Regions from separate parts of the Microbispora sp. NPDC046973 genome, predicted to be linked through region 2. Evidence: riboswitches for the same ligand, from Rfam matches in the RefSeq annotation. Region 2 holds a riboswitch; the other holds the start of a gene.
The links. A riboswitch is a leader RNA that binds a small molecule or an ion and turns the genes downstream of it on or off. The one in region 2 is predicted to bind glycine.
Positions count from the first base shown of each region.

Region 1: it holds a riboswitch for glycine, as region 2 does, so the genes downstream of both, gcvP (aminomethyl-transferring glycine dehydrogenase) here and gcvT (glycine cleavage system aminomethyltransferase GcvT) in region 2, are expected to answer to the same signal.

Region 1 is NZ_JBEYWQ010000033.1:17,530-25,991, reverse strand. It holds gene gcvP (aminomethyl-transferring glycine dehydrogenase) at 1-1,436, opposite strand, end outside; glycine riboswitch at 1,618-1,709, opposite strand; gene ABZ860_RS36310 (MerR family transcriptional regulator) at 1,775-2,392, opposite strand; gene ABZ860_RS36305 (bifunctional nuclease family protein) at 2,548-3,018, opposite strand; gene ABZ860_RS36300 (MerR family transcriptional regulator) at 3,095-3,751, opposite strand; gene ABZ860_RS36295 (FHA domain-containing protein) at 3,771-4,274, opposite strand; gene ABZ860_RS36290 (mannose-1-phosphate guanyltransferase) at 4,710-7,214, opposite strand; gene ABZ860_RS36285 (CDP-alcohol phosphatidyltransferase family protein) at 7,218-7,784, opposite strand; gene ABZ860_RS36280 (peptidase domain-containing ABC transporter) at 7,795-8,462, opposite strand, start outside.
Region 2 is NZ_JBEYWQ010000014.1:40,646-49,107, forward strand. It holds gene ABZ860_RS24510 (TIGR04500 family putative peptide maturation system protein) at 1-601, shown strand, start outside; gene ABZ860_RS24515 (DUF4240 domain-containing protein) at 651-1,457, opposite strand; gene ABZ860_RS24520 (AfsR/SARP family transcriptional regulator) at 1,966-2,748, shown strand; glycine riboswitch at 2,847-2,944, shown strand; gene gcvT (glycine cleavage system aminomethyltransferase GcvT) at 3,083-4,174, shown strand; gene gcvH (glycine cleavage system protein GcvH) at 4,171-4,563, shown strand; gene ABZ860_RS24535 (L-serine ammonia-lyase) at 4,588-5,961, shown strand; gene ABZ860_RS24540 (hypothetical protein) at 6,060-7,487, shown strand; gene ABZ860_RS24545 (hypothetical protein) at 7,416-7,907, opposite strand; gene ABZ860_RS24550 (DUF6286 domain-containing protein) at 7,909-8,462, opposite strand, start outside.

The sequences.
Region 1 (8,462 bases), on a different contig from region 2:
TCGGACCTGTGGGAGCGGAACACCGGGTGGGTGAGGAAGTCCGAGGTGCGCTGCAGGTCGGCCGGGAGCGCGTCGGAGGTCACCCGGTCGAGGTCCTCGACCACGAGGTCGGACGCGCCGAACGCCGCCCAGACCGCCCGCAGGTGATCGGTGGTGGTCTTCTCGTCGCAGGCGACGCCGACGTGGTCGTCGTCGGCCAGGCGCAGGTTCACGCCCCGCTCCGCCGCGGCGGCCACGACCTGAGCGGCCCGCCCGGGCACGCGGGCGAGCACGGTGTCGAAGAACTCGTCGTGGACGACCTCCACGCCGCCCTCGCGCAGCCCGGCGGCCAGGACGGCCGCGTGGCGGTGCACCCGCTGGGCGATCCTCTTCAGGCCCTCCGGGCCGTGGTAGACGGCGTACATCGACGCCATGACGGCGAGCAGCACCTGCGCGGTGCAGATGTTGCTGGTGGCCTTCTCCCGCCGGATGTGCTGCTCGCGGGTCTGCAGGGCCAGCCGGTAGGCCGTACGGCCGTCGGCGTCCACCGAGACGCCGACGAGGCGGCCCGGCATCTGCCGCTGCAGGCCCTCGCGGACGGCCATGTACGCCGCGTGGGGGCCGCCGTAGCCCAGCGGGACGCCGAAGCGCTGGGAGGAGCCGACGGCGATGTCGGCGCCCTGCTCGCCCGGGGACTCCAGCAGGGTCAGCGCCAGCAGGTCGGCCGCGGCCACCAGCAGCGCCCCCTGGGCGTGCGCCCGATCCGCGACCGCGCGGAAGGAGGCCACCCGGCCGCTCGCGCCCGGATACTGCACGAGGACCCCGAAGCACTCGGGCAGCTCGCCGGCGAGGTCGGACTCCACCAGCGTGATGCCGAGCGGCTCGGCGCGGGTCGCCAGCACGGCCTTGGTCTGCGGCAGCGCGTCGGCGTCCACCACGAACACGTCGGTCTTGACCTTGCTGGCCCGCCGGGCCAGCGTCATCGCCTCCGCCGCGGCCGTGGCCTCGTCGAGCAGGGACGCGCCGGCGACGCCGAGGCCGGTGAGGTCGGACACGACCGTCTGGAAGTTCAGCAGCGCCTCCAGCCGTCCCTGCGAGATCTCCGGCTGGTAGGGCGTGTACGCCGTGTACCAGCCGGGGTTCTCCATCACGTTGCGGAGGACGACGCCCGGGGTGATCGTGTCGTAGTACCCGAGGCCGATCATCGGGGTCAGCACCCGGTTGCGGCCGGCGAGGGTGCGCAGCTCGGCCAGAGCCTCGGCCTCCCCCACCGCCTCGGGCAGGTTCAGCGGGCCGCGCGTGCGGATGGCCTCGGGCACGGCCACGGCGAGCAGGTCGGCCACCGACTCGTAGCCGACGGCCTCCAGCATCCGGGCGCGGTCGGTGTCGGAGGGGCCGATATGACGGGTGGCGAAGGGCGGAGCGGAAAGATCGCGAAGCGTGGACCGATCGGTCATGACAGGGGCCTCCTGGCGGGTCGAGACCTGCGGCGACCGCCCGGCGCCCTGGGTGGCGCGGCCGGTCGTGAAGCGGTCTCCCCCTCTGTCATCGGACCTGAGAGCTTCACCGGGCCGTCGAGCCCGGCTTTCCCCTTCGGTGAGGCGCCGCCTGGCCGGCGGGCCTGCTTTTCAGAGTCGCCTCGTCCGTGCGGTACGGGTGCCTGAGAGATTCCGGGGAGGTTTGCTCCTTCGGCGCCCCTGAAGGCCAGGGGTCTCTCCCGCACGAGGTCGTCGGCCTTACCTCACTCTACCGGCTACCCGATATCGGGCATCACTCCCACCCCTGCGAGATGATCTCAGCCGGTCCTGCGCGCCTTCCTCCGGCGGGCCAGCTCGTCCGCCGGATGGTCCCCCTCCGCATCCGGAGCGGCCTCCGCGCGCTCGCCCGGAAGCTCGGCCAGCGATCCCTCGACCTCACGCCAGACCCGCCCGAGCGCGATGCCGAACACACCCTGACCGCCCTGCAGCAGGTCGATCACCTCGTCGGCGCTCGTGCACTCGTAGACGCTCACGCCGTCGCTCATCAAGGTGATCTGGGCCAGGTCGTTGACACCGCGGTCGCGCAGGTGCCGTACGGCGGTGCGTATCTGCTGCAGGGAGACCCCCGTGTCCAGAAGACGTTTGACGACCTTCAGGACGAGGATGTCGCGGAAGCTGTACAGTCGCTGGGACCCGGATCCCTGGGCGGCCCTTATCGTCGGGAGCACCAGTTCGGTCCGGGCCCAGTAGTCGAGCTGCCGGTAGGTGATCCCGGCCGCCGCGCACGCCGTGGGCCCGCGGTATCCGATGCCCTGGGGCAGCGCCGTCGGCTGCTCGTCGAACAGCAGACCCTGTTCGCCGGCGCGCTCGCGCGCCGCCTGCCGAACCGGGTCGTGCTGGCCGGCCGACTTACCCTCGCCGCTGCTGACCGCCACTGCGGACCTCCGGCTTTCTCTCATCCCACGGTCTGATCTGGGGGTTCGTGAATTACAACCGTGGTTTCCCTTGCACCGTAGGACCGGGGCCATCGTCAGTCAACGACCCCGTCCGGCGCGTCGTGAAGCGTAATCTCCCGAAATCGTCCGGCACGTCAGCCCGCCCGGCCGAAGTCTTCCGGTGTGATTTTGTCCAGGAACTCGCGGAACTTCTCCACTTCGTCTTCCTGGTCGTCGGGCATGCTCACGCCCGCCTCCTGGATCACGTCCTCACTCGCGTAGATCGTCGCACCCGTACGCAACGCCAGCGCGATCGAGTCCGAAGGACGGGCGCTGACCTCCACACCGTTGGAGAAGACCAAGTCGGCGAAGAAGATTCCATCGCGGAGCGCGACGATGTTGACGGTGCGCAACCGCACCCCCAAGGCCTCAAGAACGTCACGGAACAAGTCGTGGGTCAGCGGCCGGGGCGGCGGCTCCTCCGCCTGGGCCAGCGCGATAGCGGTCGCCTCGGTCATGCCTATCCAGATCGGCAGATACCGATCACCACTCGTCTCCTTCAGGAGAACGATCGGCTGGTTGGTGGGCATCTCAACGCGAACCCCCACGACCTCCATCTGCAACACGGGCGGCTCCGTCTCAAGCGTCGCGGCATATCACCAGGCATTCAACGTAACACCCACGGAGGTGCGGATGTGCCGGTCACCGCCCCAGAACGCCGCGAACACTCCCACGCAGTAACGCATTGTGCAGTTCCTGGAGAAGTCCGGAGATCTCGCGGGCGGTCTCGTCCGCCTCCGCGATCGCCCCCGGCGCCTTACGCCGCAGCAACGGGGCCACCGCCTGCTCGATGAGACCGGCCTCCCGCTCCACCGCGGCGCGGATCGCCCTCAGGTGCCGCGCCTGCAGGCCGAACCGCGCCAGCGCCCCCACGCTTCGCGCGACCTCCAGCGCCTCCCCGTCGTACCGGCGCGCCACGGGGGCGACCAGGCCGAAGCTCTCCATCTCGGCCAGGGTCTCCTCGTCGATGCCCGCGGCCTCGATGAGCTCCTCCCGGCTGAGACGCACCGGCGGAGCGCCGTCGGACACGGCGTGCGGGCGGGCCGCCTGCTCGTCCAGCTGATCCTTGATCACGCGGAGCGGCAGGTACTGGTCACGCTGCGCACGCAGGATGTACCGCAGGCGCTCGACGTCGTTGAAGGTGAACTTGCGGTACCCCGACGGGCTCCGCTGGGGCTCGATCAGCCCCTCACCCTCCAGAAACCGGATCTTGGAGACGGTCACGTCCGGGAACTCGCCCTGCAGCAGGGCGAGCACCTCCCCGATGCTCATGAACGCCCGTACGGCCTGTGCGCTCATGACTCCTCCTCCTCACCGATCACAGCCCTCCAGGACCACGTGTGAGGAACACCAGCCGGAACTTGCCGATCTGCACCTCGTCGCCTCCCTGCAACGGGGACTCCTCGATGCGCTCCCGGTTGACGTAGGTGCCGTTGAGGCTGCCCACGTCACGCACGGTGAACTGGCCGCCGCGGCGGTAGAACTCCACGTGCCTCCTGGACACGGTCACATCGTCCAGGAAAATGTCGCTTTCCGGGTGGCGACCCGCCGTAGTGAGGTCGCTGTCGAGCAGAAATCGGCTCCCCGCGTTCGGGCCCCGCATGACCACCAGGAGAGCCGTGCCGGGCGGCAGCTGCTCGACGGCGGCCCTGTCCGGCAGAAGCGTCTGGCCCGTCTCCGCCTCAAGCGCCTCGAGTGAGATCGTCGAGGTCGTGTCGGCTGCGACGGGCGCCGGAGCGCTCAGCGGCGAACCGCATCGTGAACAGAAACGGGCATCCTCGGGGTTGGCATGACCGCACTGCGTGCAGTAGACGCTGGGCATCGAACGGCTCGGCCTCTCTCACGACTTGCTCTAGGACTAGCTCAAACTGCGAATGCCGCAACTTACGCTGATCAGGCACAAAGGTCAAGACCGCGGCTGGGCGTGGACTGACCAACGCTACAGCCAGCGGAGGTTCAAGGTCCATCCCGCCACACGTGTTGTATTGCCGCGCCTCCGGCACGGCGGCTCGGAGCGCCTTGAGACGGCTCCTTCCCTCGTCGTTCGGAAGCTCGTACCTCGCTTCCTCTCTCCTCAGTCCAGTCGCGGCCGCGCCCCTCGGTGTTTGATTGCGCTCGCCTTCGCTCGCGCGGCTCGGGGCGCCTTCAGGCCACTCCTTCCCTCGTCGCGTCCTCGCTCGTTCCTCGCTCCGGCGCTCCTCAGTCCAGTCGCGGCCGCGCCCCTCGCGGGACGGTTGCGCGCCGTGTCGAAGGGATGTCAGTGGGCGCCGGCGGCCTGTTCGACGACGTGGGCCCAGCGTTCCAGGAGGGCCTGGGCGGTGTCCATGTCGTGGCCCTCGGCCCACAGGTGGGTGACGGCCTCGGCGGGGTCGGGCAGGACGAGGGCCCAGCTTCCGTCGTCCTCCACGACGCGGACGCCGTCGGTGGTGTCCAGGCGGTGGCCCTCGGCCGCCTCGACGACCGAGCGCATCACGGCCCCCTTGTGCGCCCAGGGCGTGGGAACGGTCCGCTTGAGCAGCTTGGCCTCCGGGATGCGGGCGTCGATCTGGCTGAGCGACAGCCGGGTGCGCGCGACCAGGCCCAGCAGGCGCAGGAACACGGCCAGGCCGTCCACCGTGGGCGCGAACTCCGGGACGATGAAGCCGCCCTTGCCGTCGCCCGCGAAGATCGTGTCGGGGTGCCGGGCCGCCCGCGTCAGCGTGTCGAGGCTCGTGGCCGTCCAGTCGACCTGCACGCCGTGGAAGCGGCACACCATCTCCGCCACCCGGGTCGTGGTGACCGGCAGCGCCACCCGGCCGCCCCGGCGCTCGGCCGCCACCAGGTCGAGCACGACGAGCAGCGCCCGCTCCTCGCTGATGAGCTGGCCCATCTCGTCCACGAGGGAGACCCGCTCCCCCACCGGGTCGAACCGCACGCCGAAGGCGGCCCGGGCGGAGGCCACCAGGTCCGCCAGGCGCTGCAGGTCGCGGCGGCGCTCGGCGAGCGTCTCGGTCGGCGAGGCGTCGTCGAGGCGGTTGTTCACGGTCAGCACGTCGACCCCGGCCCGGCCCAGCAGGCTCGGCAGCACGAGCGAGGAGGTGCCGCCCGCGCAGTCGACCACGACCTTCATCTCGGTGTCCTTCACCCCGGACATGTCGATGCAGGCCAGCAGCTCCCGGGCGTAGGTGTCGACGGCTCGGGCGGGGAAGGTCAGCTCGGCGATCTCGCCGGGGAAGGCGCGCCGGTACTCCTGCCGGGAGAAGACCCGCTCCAGCTTGCGCTGGGCCGCCTGGGACAGGTCGGCTCCCGTCTCGTCCATGAACACGATGTCGACGCTCTGGGGGTCGCCCGCCGTGGTGCGCAGGGCGATGCCGCCCCTGACGTTCTCCCGCGAGGTGTTGAACCTTGCGACCGGCAGGGCGGCGGCCTCCAGGTCCACCACGTTGATCGCACTGGAGTTCAGCGCGCTGATCACCGCCCGCTTGAGCGCCCGCGCCGCCCGCGAGGCGTCGCGGGAGGTGACGACCGTGTCGCCCTTGCGCAGCGTCGTGGCGTACGCGCTGGCCAGCCGTACGCACAGCTCCGGAGTGATCTCGACGTTGACCAGCCCGGAGACCCCGCGGGGGCCGAACAGGCTGCGCTGGCCGCGCGACTCCCAGATGACGCTCGTGTTGACGACCGTGCCCGCCTCGATCGTCTTGAACGGATAGATCTTCACGCCGGAGGAGACGTACGCCTCGGCCTCGATGACGCACTCGTCGCCGACGACGGCGTTCTCCTCGATCCTGGCGCCGGTCATGACGTCGGTGTTCTTGCCGATCACGCAGCCGCGCAGGTGGGCGGCCGGGCCGACGTACACGTTGTCGCTGACCACGGCGCGGTGCAGGAAGGCGCCCTCCTTGACGACGGCGTTGCTGCCGAGCACGGTGTACTCCCGCAGCTCGGCGCCGGCCTCGACCTTGGCGTAGTCGCCGATGTAGAGGGGGCCCTTGAGCACGGCCTCGGGGTCCACCGAGGCGCCCTCGGCGGCCCACACGCCCGGGGCCAGCTCGAACGCGTCGAAGTCGACCTTGACCTTGCCCTCCAGCACGTCGGCCTGGGCCTTGAGGTAGCTCTCGTGGGTGCCGACGTCCTCCCAGTAGCCCTCGGCCACGTAGCCGAACAGCCGGCAGCCCCGTTCGAGCATGTCCGGGAAGATGTCGGACGACCAGTCCACCGATTGGCCGGGGGCGATCTCGTCGAGGACCGACGGCTCCATGATGTAGATGCCGGTGTTGACCGTGTCGGAGAACACCTGACCCCAGGTGGGCTTCTCCAGGAAGCGCTGGATGCGGCCGCTGTCGTCGACGATGATGATCCCGAACTCCAGCGGGTTGGGCACGCGCTTGAGCCCGATGGTGACCAGCGCCCGGTTCTCGCGGTGGAAGCGGAGCATGTCGGTCAGGTCGATGTCGGTGAGCGCGTCGCCGGAGATGACCAGGAAGCGGTCGTCGCGAAGCTTGTCGGCGGCGTTCTTCACGCTGCCGGCCGTCCCGAGGGGGACCTCCTCGGTGGCGTAGTGGAGGGTCATGCCCAGCTCGTCGCCGTCGCCGAAGTAGTTGCGGATCAGCGCGGCCAGGAACTGCACGGTCACCACGGTCTCGGTGAACCCGTGCCGCTTGAGCAGCCGGAGCACGTGTTCCATGATCGGCCGGTTGATGATGGGGAGCAGGGGCTTGGGCTGGTTCGCGGTCATCGGCCGCAGCCGTGTCCCCTCCCCGCCCGCCATGACGACGGCCTTCACGGGTCACCCCTTCGTTAGCTGGCGCACCTGTACGACATACAACACCCCCGCCCACCAATACAGACCAGTTCCCCAGATGGCGAAGGCCCATCCGAAGATCGCGGCAATCTCGGCGTACCAGCCCTCATGGGAGGCGAGGAACAGGAGCGGGAACGCGTACATCAGGGCGGCGGTGCCGGCCTTGCCGAGGAAGTGGACGGGCAGCGCCGGGCCGTACCCGTGCCGCCGCAGCACCGGCGGCATCCACAGCAGCAGCACGTCGCGCAGCGGCACCGCGAGCGCCAGCCACCAGGGGACGGCGCCGCGCAGCACCAGGCCGATCAGCGTGGCGAGGATGTAGAGCCGGTCGGCGAGCGGGTCGATGAGCCGGCCCAGCCTGCTGATCTGGTTCCAGGCGCGGGCGAGCTTGCCGTCGAGCCAGTCGCTGAAGCCCGCGAGCGCCAGCAGCGCGATGGCCCACCCGTCGGCGTGGGGACCCAGCACGAGCCAGAGGAAGACGGGGACGCCGAGCAGCCGCAGGGCGCTCAGCAGGTTGGGCACCGTCCAGATCCGGTCCTCGGCAGCGTTCACGCCCCAGACCCTACATGCCGTTCTCCCGGTGGCTCGGGGCAGGAGCCACGGGGTCGGACGCGCGTGGTGCCGTCTGCGCGGCGACGAGCCGGGTGTAGCGGCCGCCCAGGGCCAGCAGCTCCTCGTGGGTGCCCCGCTCCACCACCGTGCCCCGCTCGACGACCAGGATCAGGTCGGCGTCCCGCACCGTGCTCAGCCGGTGCGCGATCACGATGCGGGTCTGCGTCAGGCGGGACAGCCGGGCCTCGATGTCGGCCTCGGTCGCGCTGTCCAGATTGCTGGTCGCCTCGTCGAGCAGCAGCACCTTGGGGCGGGGCAGCAGCGCGCGGGCCAGGGCGAGGCGCTGGCGCTGTCCCCCCGACAGGCCGCCGCCCTCGACCAGGATCGTCTCGTAGCCCATCGGCATCGCCATGATCTCGTCGTGCAGGCCCGCGAGCCGGGCCGCCTCGGCGATCCGGTCCATGCCGGCCTCGGGGAAGTTGAGCGCGATGTTCTCCCTGATCGTCCCGGTGAACAGCGACGGCTCCTGGGTGACCACGCCGAACTGGCGGCGCAGCGATCGCGGGTTGAGCTCCGCCGCGGGAACGCCGTCGTACCGGATCTCCCCGGCCGTCGGCTGGTACAGGGCGAGCAGGAGGCGGGCGAGCGTGCTCTTGCCCGACCCCGAGGGACCGACCA
Region 2 (8,462 bases):
CCGGGGACTGCTCACGGTCGAGGCCACCCGCGCGTGGATGACCGAACGCGGCCTCGACCACGCCGGCCTGGAGGACATCGTGGCCCAGGAGGCCGGGATCGCCCGGCTGCGCCGGCGCGTCGTCGGCGACCGCGCGGACGGCCTCTTCACCGCCCAGCCCCGCTCCTACGACCGGCTGTGCGCGCTGTCCCTCCGGTATCCCCGGCCGGAAGCAGCCCGGGCCGCCGCCGGCCGGCTGCGGAGCGGCGGGGCGGACCCCCTCGCCTCGGCCGCCGCCGAGACGCTCGACCACGGCGCGGACGCCCGCCTGCGCCGCCTGTTCCGCGCCGAACTCGGCCTGGGGGCGGCGAACGCCGCACCCGGTGACGTCCTCGGCCCATACGGATCCGAGCCCGTGGTCACCCAGGTGGTGGAGGTCAGGCCCGCCGTCTTCGACGACGCGACCCGGCGAGAGATCGAACAGCGGCTTTTCGACGACTGGCTCGCCGGGCGGCGGCGCGAAGCCCGCGTGGAGTGGGTGTGGGGCGACGCCCGGCGCACCGACGCCGTCAACCAGGCCCTGCGGGCTCCCGCGACCGCAGGCGCCGCTGCGGCCCGGTAGAGCGCCGGACCCCCTCAGAGCGCCGGACCCCCGCAGAGCGGCGGGCACGTCAGCGGGAAGAGGACGGAAGCGGTGGAGGCGGCGTCATGTCCAGCGCCCGGGCGATCGCGCCCGTGATGCGCGCGGCCTCTTCCACCGCGAGCGCCCTCAGTCCCGCTGCGTCACGCTCCCCGAAGTAGGAGCGGCCCATCCTGAACTCGGCCCTGGCGATCGCCGTGCCGCGCTCGACGTTCTGGACGTCCCTGTCCCCGTTGACGGTGACGCCGACCTCGACCTTCCGCAGCCCCGTCTGGCTCCACCAGGCGCGCCACTCCTCGGAGTCGTTGAGGGCCCGGTCCAGCGCGTGGGCCGCGTTCTCGTACTGCCGCGGCGCGCTTTTCCAGGCAGAGCCCCGGCGTGTGTCGTACCACCGGCCGTCCGCCGGCAGGCCGGACAGCAGGGGATCGAACTCCTCGTACCAGTCCAGGCCCGCGACGTCCCACAGCACGTTCGCGACGACGTCCACGAGCAGTTCGGCCTCCCCCGCGTCCCACTCCTCGTCCTCGGCCGCCGCCGGATCGGCGAGCACGGCCTCGTACCGCTCCCGCCCGGCGGCGATCACCGCGTACAGCAGGTTCTCGTACGCGTCCCCGGCGAGTGGGATCGGCGGGCGGCCCTCGTCGCCGACGTCGGGGACCGGACGTCCCTCAAGAGGGAGCCCGGCGAGCGCACGCACCTTCGCGGCGAGGTGCCCGCAGAAGACCTTCACCTCCTCCGCGGCCACCGACGACAGGCGCTCGCCCAGCAGATCGGCGCTGTCCTCGTCGATCACCCCGTCGAGCGTGCCGACCAGCTCCCAGAAGATCTCGTCTGTCACCGGCCAAGCGTCCACGCTCTCACCCCCGAACACAATCGGGCCGGGGGTGACCACGGGTCCTTCCGTTGAAGGACGTCCGCCGAGCCGAGTCGTCTTCAGCCGTCGACGCCTTCGTCCGGAGGACGGTGACACGGCATCACGGCTGCGCTCCAGCCGGCCTGAGGCGAACCGCCTCGGCGGCGCTTCCTCAGCGCGTCGCGCAGTAGGCCTTCGCCTGCCGGAGACGCCCCCGAGAACGGCGATTCCACTTGTGACGCCCGCCACAGCGCCTGTGCGGAGGCTCGGGCAATGCAACCGATTTCACTTCCGCGCCACCTGCGCGTTCAGCCCCACATTGGCGATAAAGGAACGGCGCACCCGCACATAGAAACGACACATTCTTTGACGAATGCGAGCGGGGAGAGATATGGTCAATTAACCAATGATCGCCGCGTCGTCGGCACGTTTCACGCTGCTTTCGTGCGAGGGATAGACCGTGTTATACGCCGTGCTCGGACCGTTCCTGGCCATGAAACCCTCGGGGGACGTGATCGCCGGGCTCGCCCCGAGGCACCGGCAACTCCTGGCGTTGTTCCTGCTCAACCCGAACGTCGCGGTCCATCGGGACACGCTCATCGATCTGTTGTGGAATCGCCGTCCCACTAAATCGGCGCCGCGTAATCTTACCACCTACATCGCACAGGTGCGGCGGCGGCTCTCGCCACGCGACCCCGCCCTTTCCCCGCTGCACACAGTGGAGGGCGGGTACCTTCTTTCCGTCCCACCGGCATCCGTGGATGCTGCAGTATTCAACCATTTCGCGGCACAGGGCAGAATCGCCCGCGAAAATGGCGATTACCACAATGCGGCGAGGATGTTCGAGAACGCGCTGAGCCTGTGGCGGGGCGACGCCCTGCTCGGCATGAGGCACGTGGACGAGCTCTCCTCGTGGGCCGAACGGCTCGACGAGGACCGGCGCGCGGTGACCGAGGACCTCTTCGACGTACGGCTGGCGCTCGGGCACCACCACGAGATCGTCGGCGGCCTGGCCCAGTGGGCGAGGCGTCACCCGTTGCGCGAACGACCGCACCGGCAGCTCATGCTGGCGCTGCACCGGTCGGGCCGCACCCACGACGCCTCGGCGTCCTATCAGCGACTGCGCCGGACCCTGGTCGACCGTCTCGGCACCGAGCCGTCCCCCGACACCCAGGCCCTCCACCAGCGGATCCTCACGGGCGACGACCTTCCGTCCGCGCTGACGTGTCTCCGCGCGGGGCATCGGCCGGCGCGTGAGTGCGATCACCGCTCGTAACGAAGGCCCGCAGAACGGATACCTTGATCGAGGAAATCGGGGCGATCCCGCCGGTTACGGGGATGGCGGCGAACCACTAGGCTTGCCAGCACCACCGGTGATCCCGTGCGGGAGAGCGTCCTGGCATCCGGTCAGGGCCCCTGAAGGAGCAAGCCCTCCCCGCGAACCTCTCAAGGCAAAGGACCGTGCGGGCCAGGTGACCTCTGGAAAGAAGGCCGTAAGGCCTCGCCGAAGGTGAAAGTCCGGCAAAGATCGGACGAAGCTCTCAGGCGCCGATGACAGAGGGGGAGGATGCCCGATAGTCAAACGCAGCATCCGTCCTTCCGAGGTGGGCATGTCCCGATCCACCCCGCTCCGCGGGGTCCACGAAAGCCTGGGCGCGACCCTGACCGACTTCGCGGGCTGGCAGATGCCCCTGCGCTACGGCAGCGAGTCGGCCGAGCACAACGCGGTGCGCACGGCCGCGGGGCTGTTCGACCTGTCCCACATGGGAGAGATCTTCGTCGTCGGCGCACAGGCGGGCGAGGCGCTCGACCGCGCTCTCGTGGGGCACCTCAGCGTCCTCGCGCCCGGCCGCGCCCGCTACACGATGATCGTGAACGAGACCGGCGGCATCCTCGACGACCTCATCGTCTACCGCCTCGACGAGGACCAGTACATGGTCGTCGCCAACGCCTCCAACTACGCCCTCGTCGCCCGTGAGCTCGCCGACCGCGTCCGGGGCTACGACGCGCGGGTGACCGACCGGTCGGACGAGTACGCGCTGGTCGCGGTGCAGGGCCCGCGCAGCGCCGAGATCCTCGCCGCGCTGACCGACGCCGACCTCGACGAGCTGAAGTACTACGCCATCGTCCCCGGCGTCGTCGCGGGCACGCCCGCCCTGATCGCACGCACCGGATACACCGGCGAGGACGGCTTCGAGCTGTTCGTGCTGAACGAGCACGCCGTGCCGCTGTGGAACGCCCTCGCCGAGGCGGGCAAGGACGCCGGGCTCGTCCCCGCCGGGCTTTCGGCCCGCGACACGCTGCGCCTGGAAGCCGGAATGCCGCTGTACGGCAACGAGCTGAGCGCGGCGATCACGCCCTTCGACGCGGGCCTCGGCCGGGTCGTCCGCTTCGACAAGCCCGGCGACTTCGTGGGCAAGGCCGCCCTCGAGCGGGCAGCGGAGAACGGCACCAAACGGCGCCTGGTCGGGCTGGTGGCGCGCGGCCGCCGCGTTCCCCGCCACGGCTACTCCGTCACCCGGGAGGGCGCCGTCGTCGGCGAGGTGACCAGCGGCGCCCCGTCGCAGTCCCTCGGCCGCCCGATCGCCATGGCGTACGTCGACGAGGGCGCCCTGGAGAAGGGTGGCCTGGCCGTGGACATCCGGGGCAGCCAAGAACCGGTCGACGTCGTCGATCTGCCTTTCTACAGGAGGAGCAAGTGAGCACCATTCCGGACGACCTGAGCTACACCAAGGAACACGAGTGGGTGGCCGGGCTCGAGGACGGCCTCACCGTGACGGTGGGCATCACGGCGTACGCGGCCGAGCAGCTCGGCGACGTGGTTTACGTGGAGGTGCACTCCGAGGTCGGCGCGACGGTCGCGGCCGGCGACGCGGTCGGCGAGGTGGAGTCCACCAAGTCCGTGAGCGACATCTTCGCGCCGGTCGGCGGCGAGGTCGTCGAGATCAACGCCGCCGTCGTGGACAACCCCTCGCTGGTCAGCTCCGACCCCTACGGCGAGGGCTGGCTGTTCCGCGTGCGCGTGGAGGAGGAGCCGGAGGACCTGCTGTCGGCCGCGGAGTACACCGCGCTGACCTCCGGCGAGTCCTGACAAGCAGCTGAGAGGCGACGGTCAATGGCGATCAGCGTCTTCGACCTGTTCAAGGTGGGGATCGGGCCGTCCAGCTCGCACACGGGCGGTCCGATGGCGGCGGCGCACAAGTTCGTCCGCGGGCTGCACCAGGACGGGCTGCTGGAGAAGGTCACCCGGGTCGAGGCCATCCTGTACGGCTCGCTCGGGCTGACCGGCAAGGGCCACGGCAGCGACAAGGCCGTCCTGCTGGGCCTGTCCGGCGACAAGCCCGAACTGGTCGACGTCGACACCGTCGACGAGCGGCTGGCGGCGATGCGGGCGAGCGGCACGGTCACGTTGTACGGCGTGCACGAGATCCCGTTCGTGGTCGGCGAGCACCTCGTCTTCGAGCGCAAGCTGTCGCTCCCCCACCACCCGAACGGCATGCGGTTCACGGCGTACGCCGACGACACCGTGCTGCGCGAGAAGGTGTACTACTCGGTCGGCGGCGGCTTCGTGGTGGACGAGAACGCCACCGGCGCCGACCGGATCAAACCCGACGACACGGTGCTGCCGTACGCCTTCACGACCGCGCACGAACTGCTCGCGCACTGCGCCGAGACGGGCCTGTCGATCTCCGGGCTGATGATGGAGAACGAGAAGGCCTTCGGCCGCACGGAGGAGGAGATCCGTACCGGCCTGCTGCACCTGTGGGCAGTGATGGCCGAGTGCGTGCGGCGGGGCACCAGCCGCGAGGGCGTCCTGCCGGGCGGCCTCAAGGTGCGCCGCCGGGCCCACCAGCTGTACCGGCGGCTGCAGAGCGAGACCGACGGGACCGACCCGCTGCGGGCGATGGACTGGGTCACGCTGTTCGCGCTGGCCGTCAACGAGGAGAACGCGGCGGGCGGCCGGATCGTCACCGCGCCGACCAACGGCGCCGCCGGCATCGTCCCGGCCGTCTTGTCCTACTACATGCGCTTCCTCCCGGGGGCCGGCGAGGACGGCGTCGTCCGCTTCCTGCTCACCGCGGGCGCGATCGGCGTGCTGTTCAAGGAGAACGCCTCCATCTCCGGCGCGGAGGTGGGCTGCCAGGGCGAGGTCGGCTCGGCCTGCTCGATGGCGGCGGCGGGCCTCACCGAGGCGCTCGGCGGGACGCCGGAGCAGGTCGAGAACGCCGCCGAGATCGGCATCGAGCACAACCTCGGCCTGACCTGCGACCCGATCGGCGGACTCGTCCAGATCCCGTGCATCGAGCGCAACGCCGTCGCCTCGATCAAGGCCATCGCCGCCGCCCGCATCGCGCTGCGCGGCGACGGCCGCCACTTCGTGTCGCTGGACAAGGCGATCAAGACGATGCGCGACACCGGCAGGGACATGCTCGACAAGTACAAGGAGACCTCGCGCGGCGGCCTCGCCGTCAACGTCATCGAGTGCTGAGCCGGGCGTCGCCGGCGAGCGCACCGGTGTCTCGAATGTGACGCATGTGCGGCTCACCAATATCGTGGTGACTTCCCCGCGAGGAGGAGGGCCGTCACGTGAGGTGGCGCGAGGCGCTGCGCCCGCATCGGGCGTTCCTGGTCGTGCTGGCGGCGGGCGTCGCACTGCGCGCGCTCGCCGTGCTCGGCTACCGGCCCGCACTGTGGTTCTGGGCCGACTCCTTCGCCTACCTCAGCTCGGCCCTCGACCTGCGGCCGCTGCCCTCGCGGCCGTCCGGCTACTCGCTGTTCCTGGCGGCGCTGAGCCCGCTGGGGAGCATCACCGCCGTCGTGATCGTCCAGCACCTGCTCGGTCTCGGCATGGCCGGCTGCGTGTACGCGCTGCTGCGCCGCCGGACACGGCTGCCGGGCTGGGGAGCGGCGCTGGCGGCCGCGCCGGTGCTGCTCGACGTCCACCAGATCCAGCTCGAACACCTCGTCATGGCGGACCTGCTGTTCACCGCCCTGGTCGTGGCCGCCGTGACGATCCTGCTGTGGCGCCCTCGCCCGGGCGCGTGGTCCGTCGTCGCGGCGCTGCTGCTGCTCGCCTTCGCCACGGTCACCCGCACCCTCGGGCTGCCCCTGATCGCGCTGGCGCTGCTGCCGGTGCTGCTCGCCGGACGCTGGAGGGCCGCGCTCGCCGGGCTCGCCGCCGCGTCCGCCGTGCTCGGCGGGTACGCCGTCTGGTTCCACGACGCCCACGGGTCGTACGGGATGGGCGGCAGCAGCACGTGGCTGTGGTCGCGCACGATGACCTTCGCCGACTGCTCGGTCATGGAGCCGCCGAAGGAACTGGCGGTGCTGTGCCCGTCGGAGCCCCGGCTCGCCGCGCCCGCCTACATCTGGGCCGCCGGCTCGCCCATCCAGCGGGTGAAGAAGGACAAGGACCGGCTGGCGAGCGAGTTCGCCTCGCTGGCGATCCGCAGCCAGCCCCTCGACTTCCTCGCGACCGGGCTGCACGACGCCATGTGGGCGTTCGGATGGGACCGGAAGGTCTACCCCGCCCCGGGCACGCAGAGCGCGTACGTGTTCCCCGCCTCGGTGAAGCCGTTCACCGCGAAGGTGGCCTCCGGCGGCCGTACGGCGAGCGAGCTGACCACCGCATACCAGGGGAGCTCCGGGGACACGAAGGTGGCCGAGCCGTTCGCGGGGTGGCTGCGCGCCTACCAGGAGCAGGGCTTCCTGCGCGGGCCGCTGCTCGCGGCGGTCCTGCTGGCCGGGCTCGCCGGGCTGGTGGCCCGGCGGTGGACGGCGCTGCTGCCCTGGGCCACGGCGGCGGTCCTGCTCCTGCTGCCGCCTCTGATCGCCGCCTTCGATCACCGCTATGTGGTGCCCGTCGTGCCGCTCGCCTGCCTGGCCGCCGGGCTCGCCCTCGGCACGCCCGCGACCCCCGCGCCGTGGCGGCGGGAGGGGCGGTCAGCGGCGGCGGACGTGCAGGCGAACGACCGCAAGCGCGTCGTCGCGGCCGACCGCGCGGCGAACGCGTGAGATCGCCGACTCGTCCAGCCGCCTGATCACCTGCCCCAGGTCGGCCGACCGCCGGAGCGACACCGACACCCGCACCCTGCCGTCGCGCACGAGCCTGACCGAGATGCGGCCGATCCCGTCGATTCCCTTCAGCGCCACGCCGAGCATGGCGATGCCGGCGCCGGTGCGGCTGCCGACCCGGCCCCAGCCGAGCGCCAGAAAGAGCCAGCGGGTCGCGACCAGGGCGAGCACGATGGCCGCCCCGGCCAGCAGGGGCAGCGCCCACGGTTTCCCGTCGACCACGCTCGCGTCGGCCACGCCCGCGTCGATCAGAGCCGTACCGGGCCGCCGGCGGGCGGCGGCCAGCAGGCCGAAGCCTCCCGCGACCAGCGCGAGGCCCACCAGCAGGAGCCCGAGGCGGTTTCCCCAACGCGGACGCACGTCAGCCCCCTCTCCTGCGCAGCCGTACGACCACCTCCTGGCGGGACCGGACGCCGAGGCCCGACAGCCGGTCGCCGATCGCCGCGCCGACCTCGCGCAGCAGGGCGCCGGTCGTGTCCGCGTCGGCCACCACGGCGACCTCGATCCGCCCGCGGAGGATGTGGACGCCGGCCCGCCGGACGTGCTCGACCTCGCGGGCCGAGGCGGCGAGCGTCCGGCGCAGACCGGCGCGGGTCAGGCCCATCGCGAGCAGCGGGTCCCGGCATTCCAGGGGCACGAGCCGGGGACGGCCGGGAACGAGCGCGAGGGCCACCAGTCCCGCACCGCAGACGATCATGCCGACGGCGGCGACCGGGACGACGGGATCGGCCGTCGTGAGGTTCAGCAGCCGGGGCGGCAGCCGCCAGGACGGTGACACGCCCAGCATGACGGCCACGACCACGGCGGTGAGCACCCAGCCGAGCAGGGCGATCACGGCGGCGACCACGACGGCGGCAGGGGTCCGGCCCGGCCGCAGGACGCGCACGGCGCTGCGCCGGCCGGCCGCACCGCGCA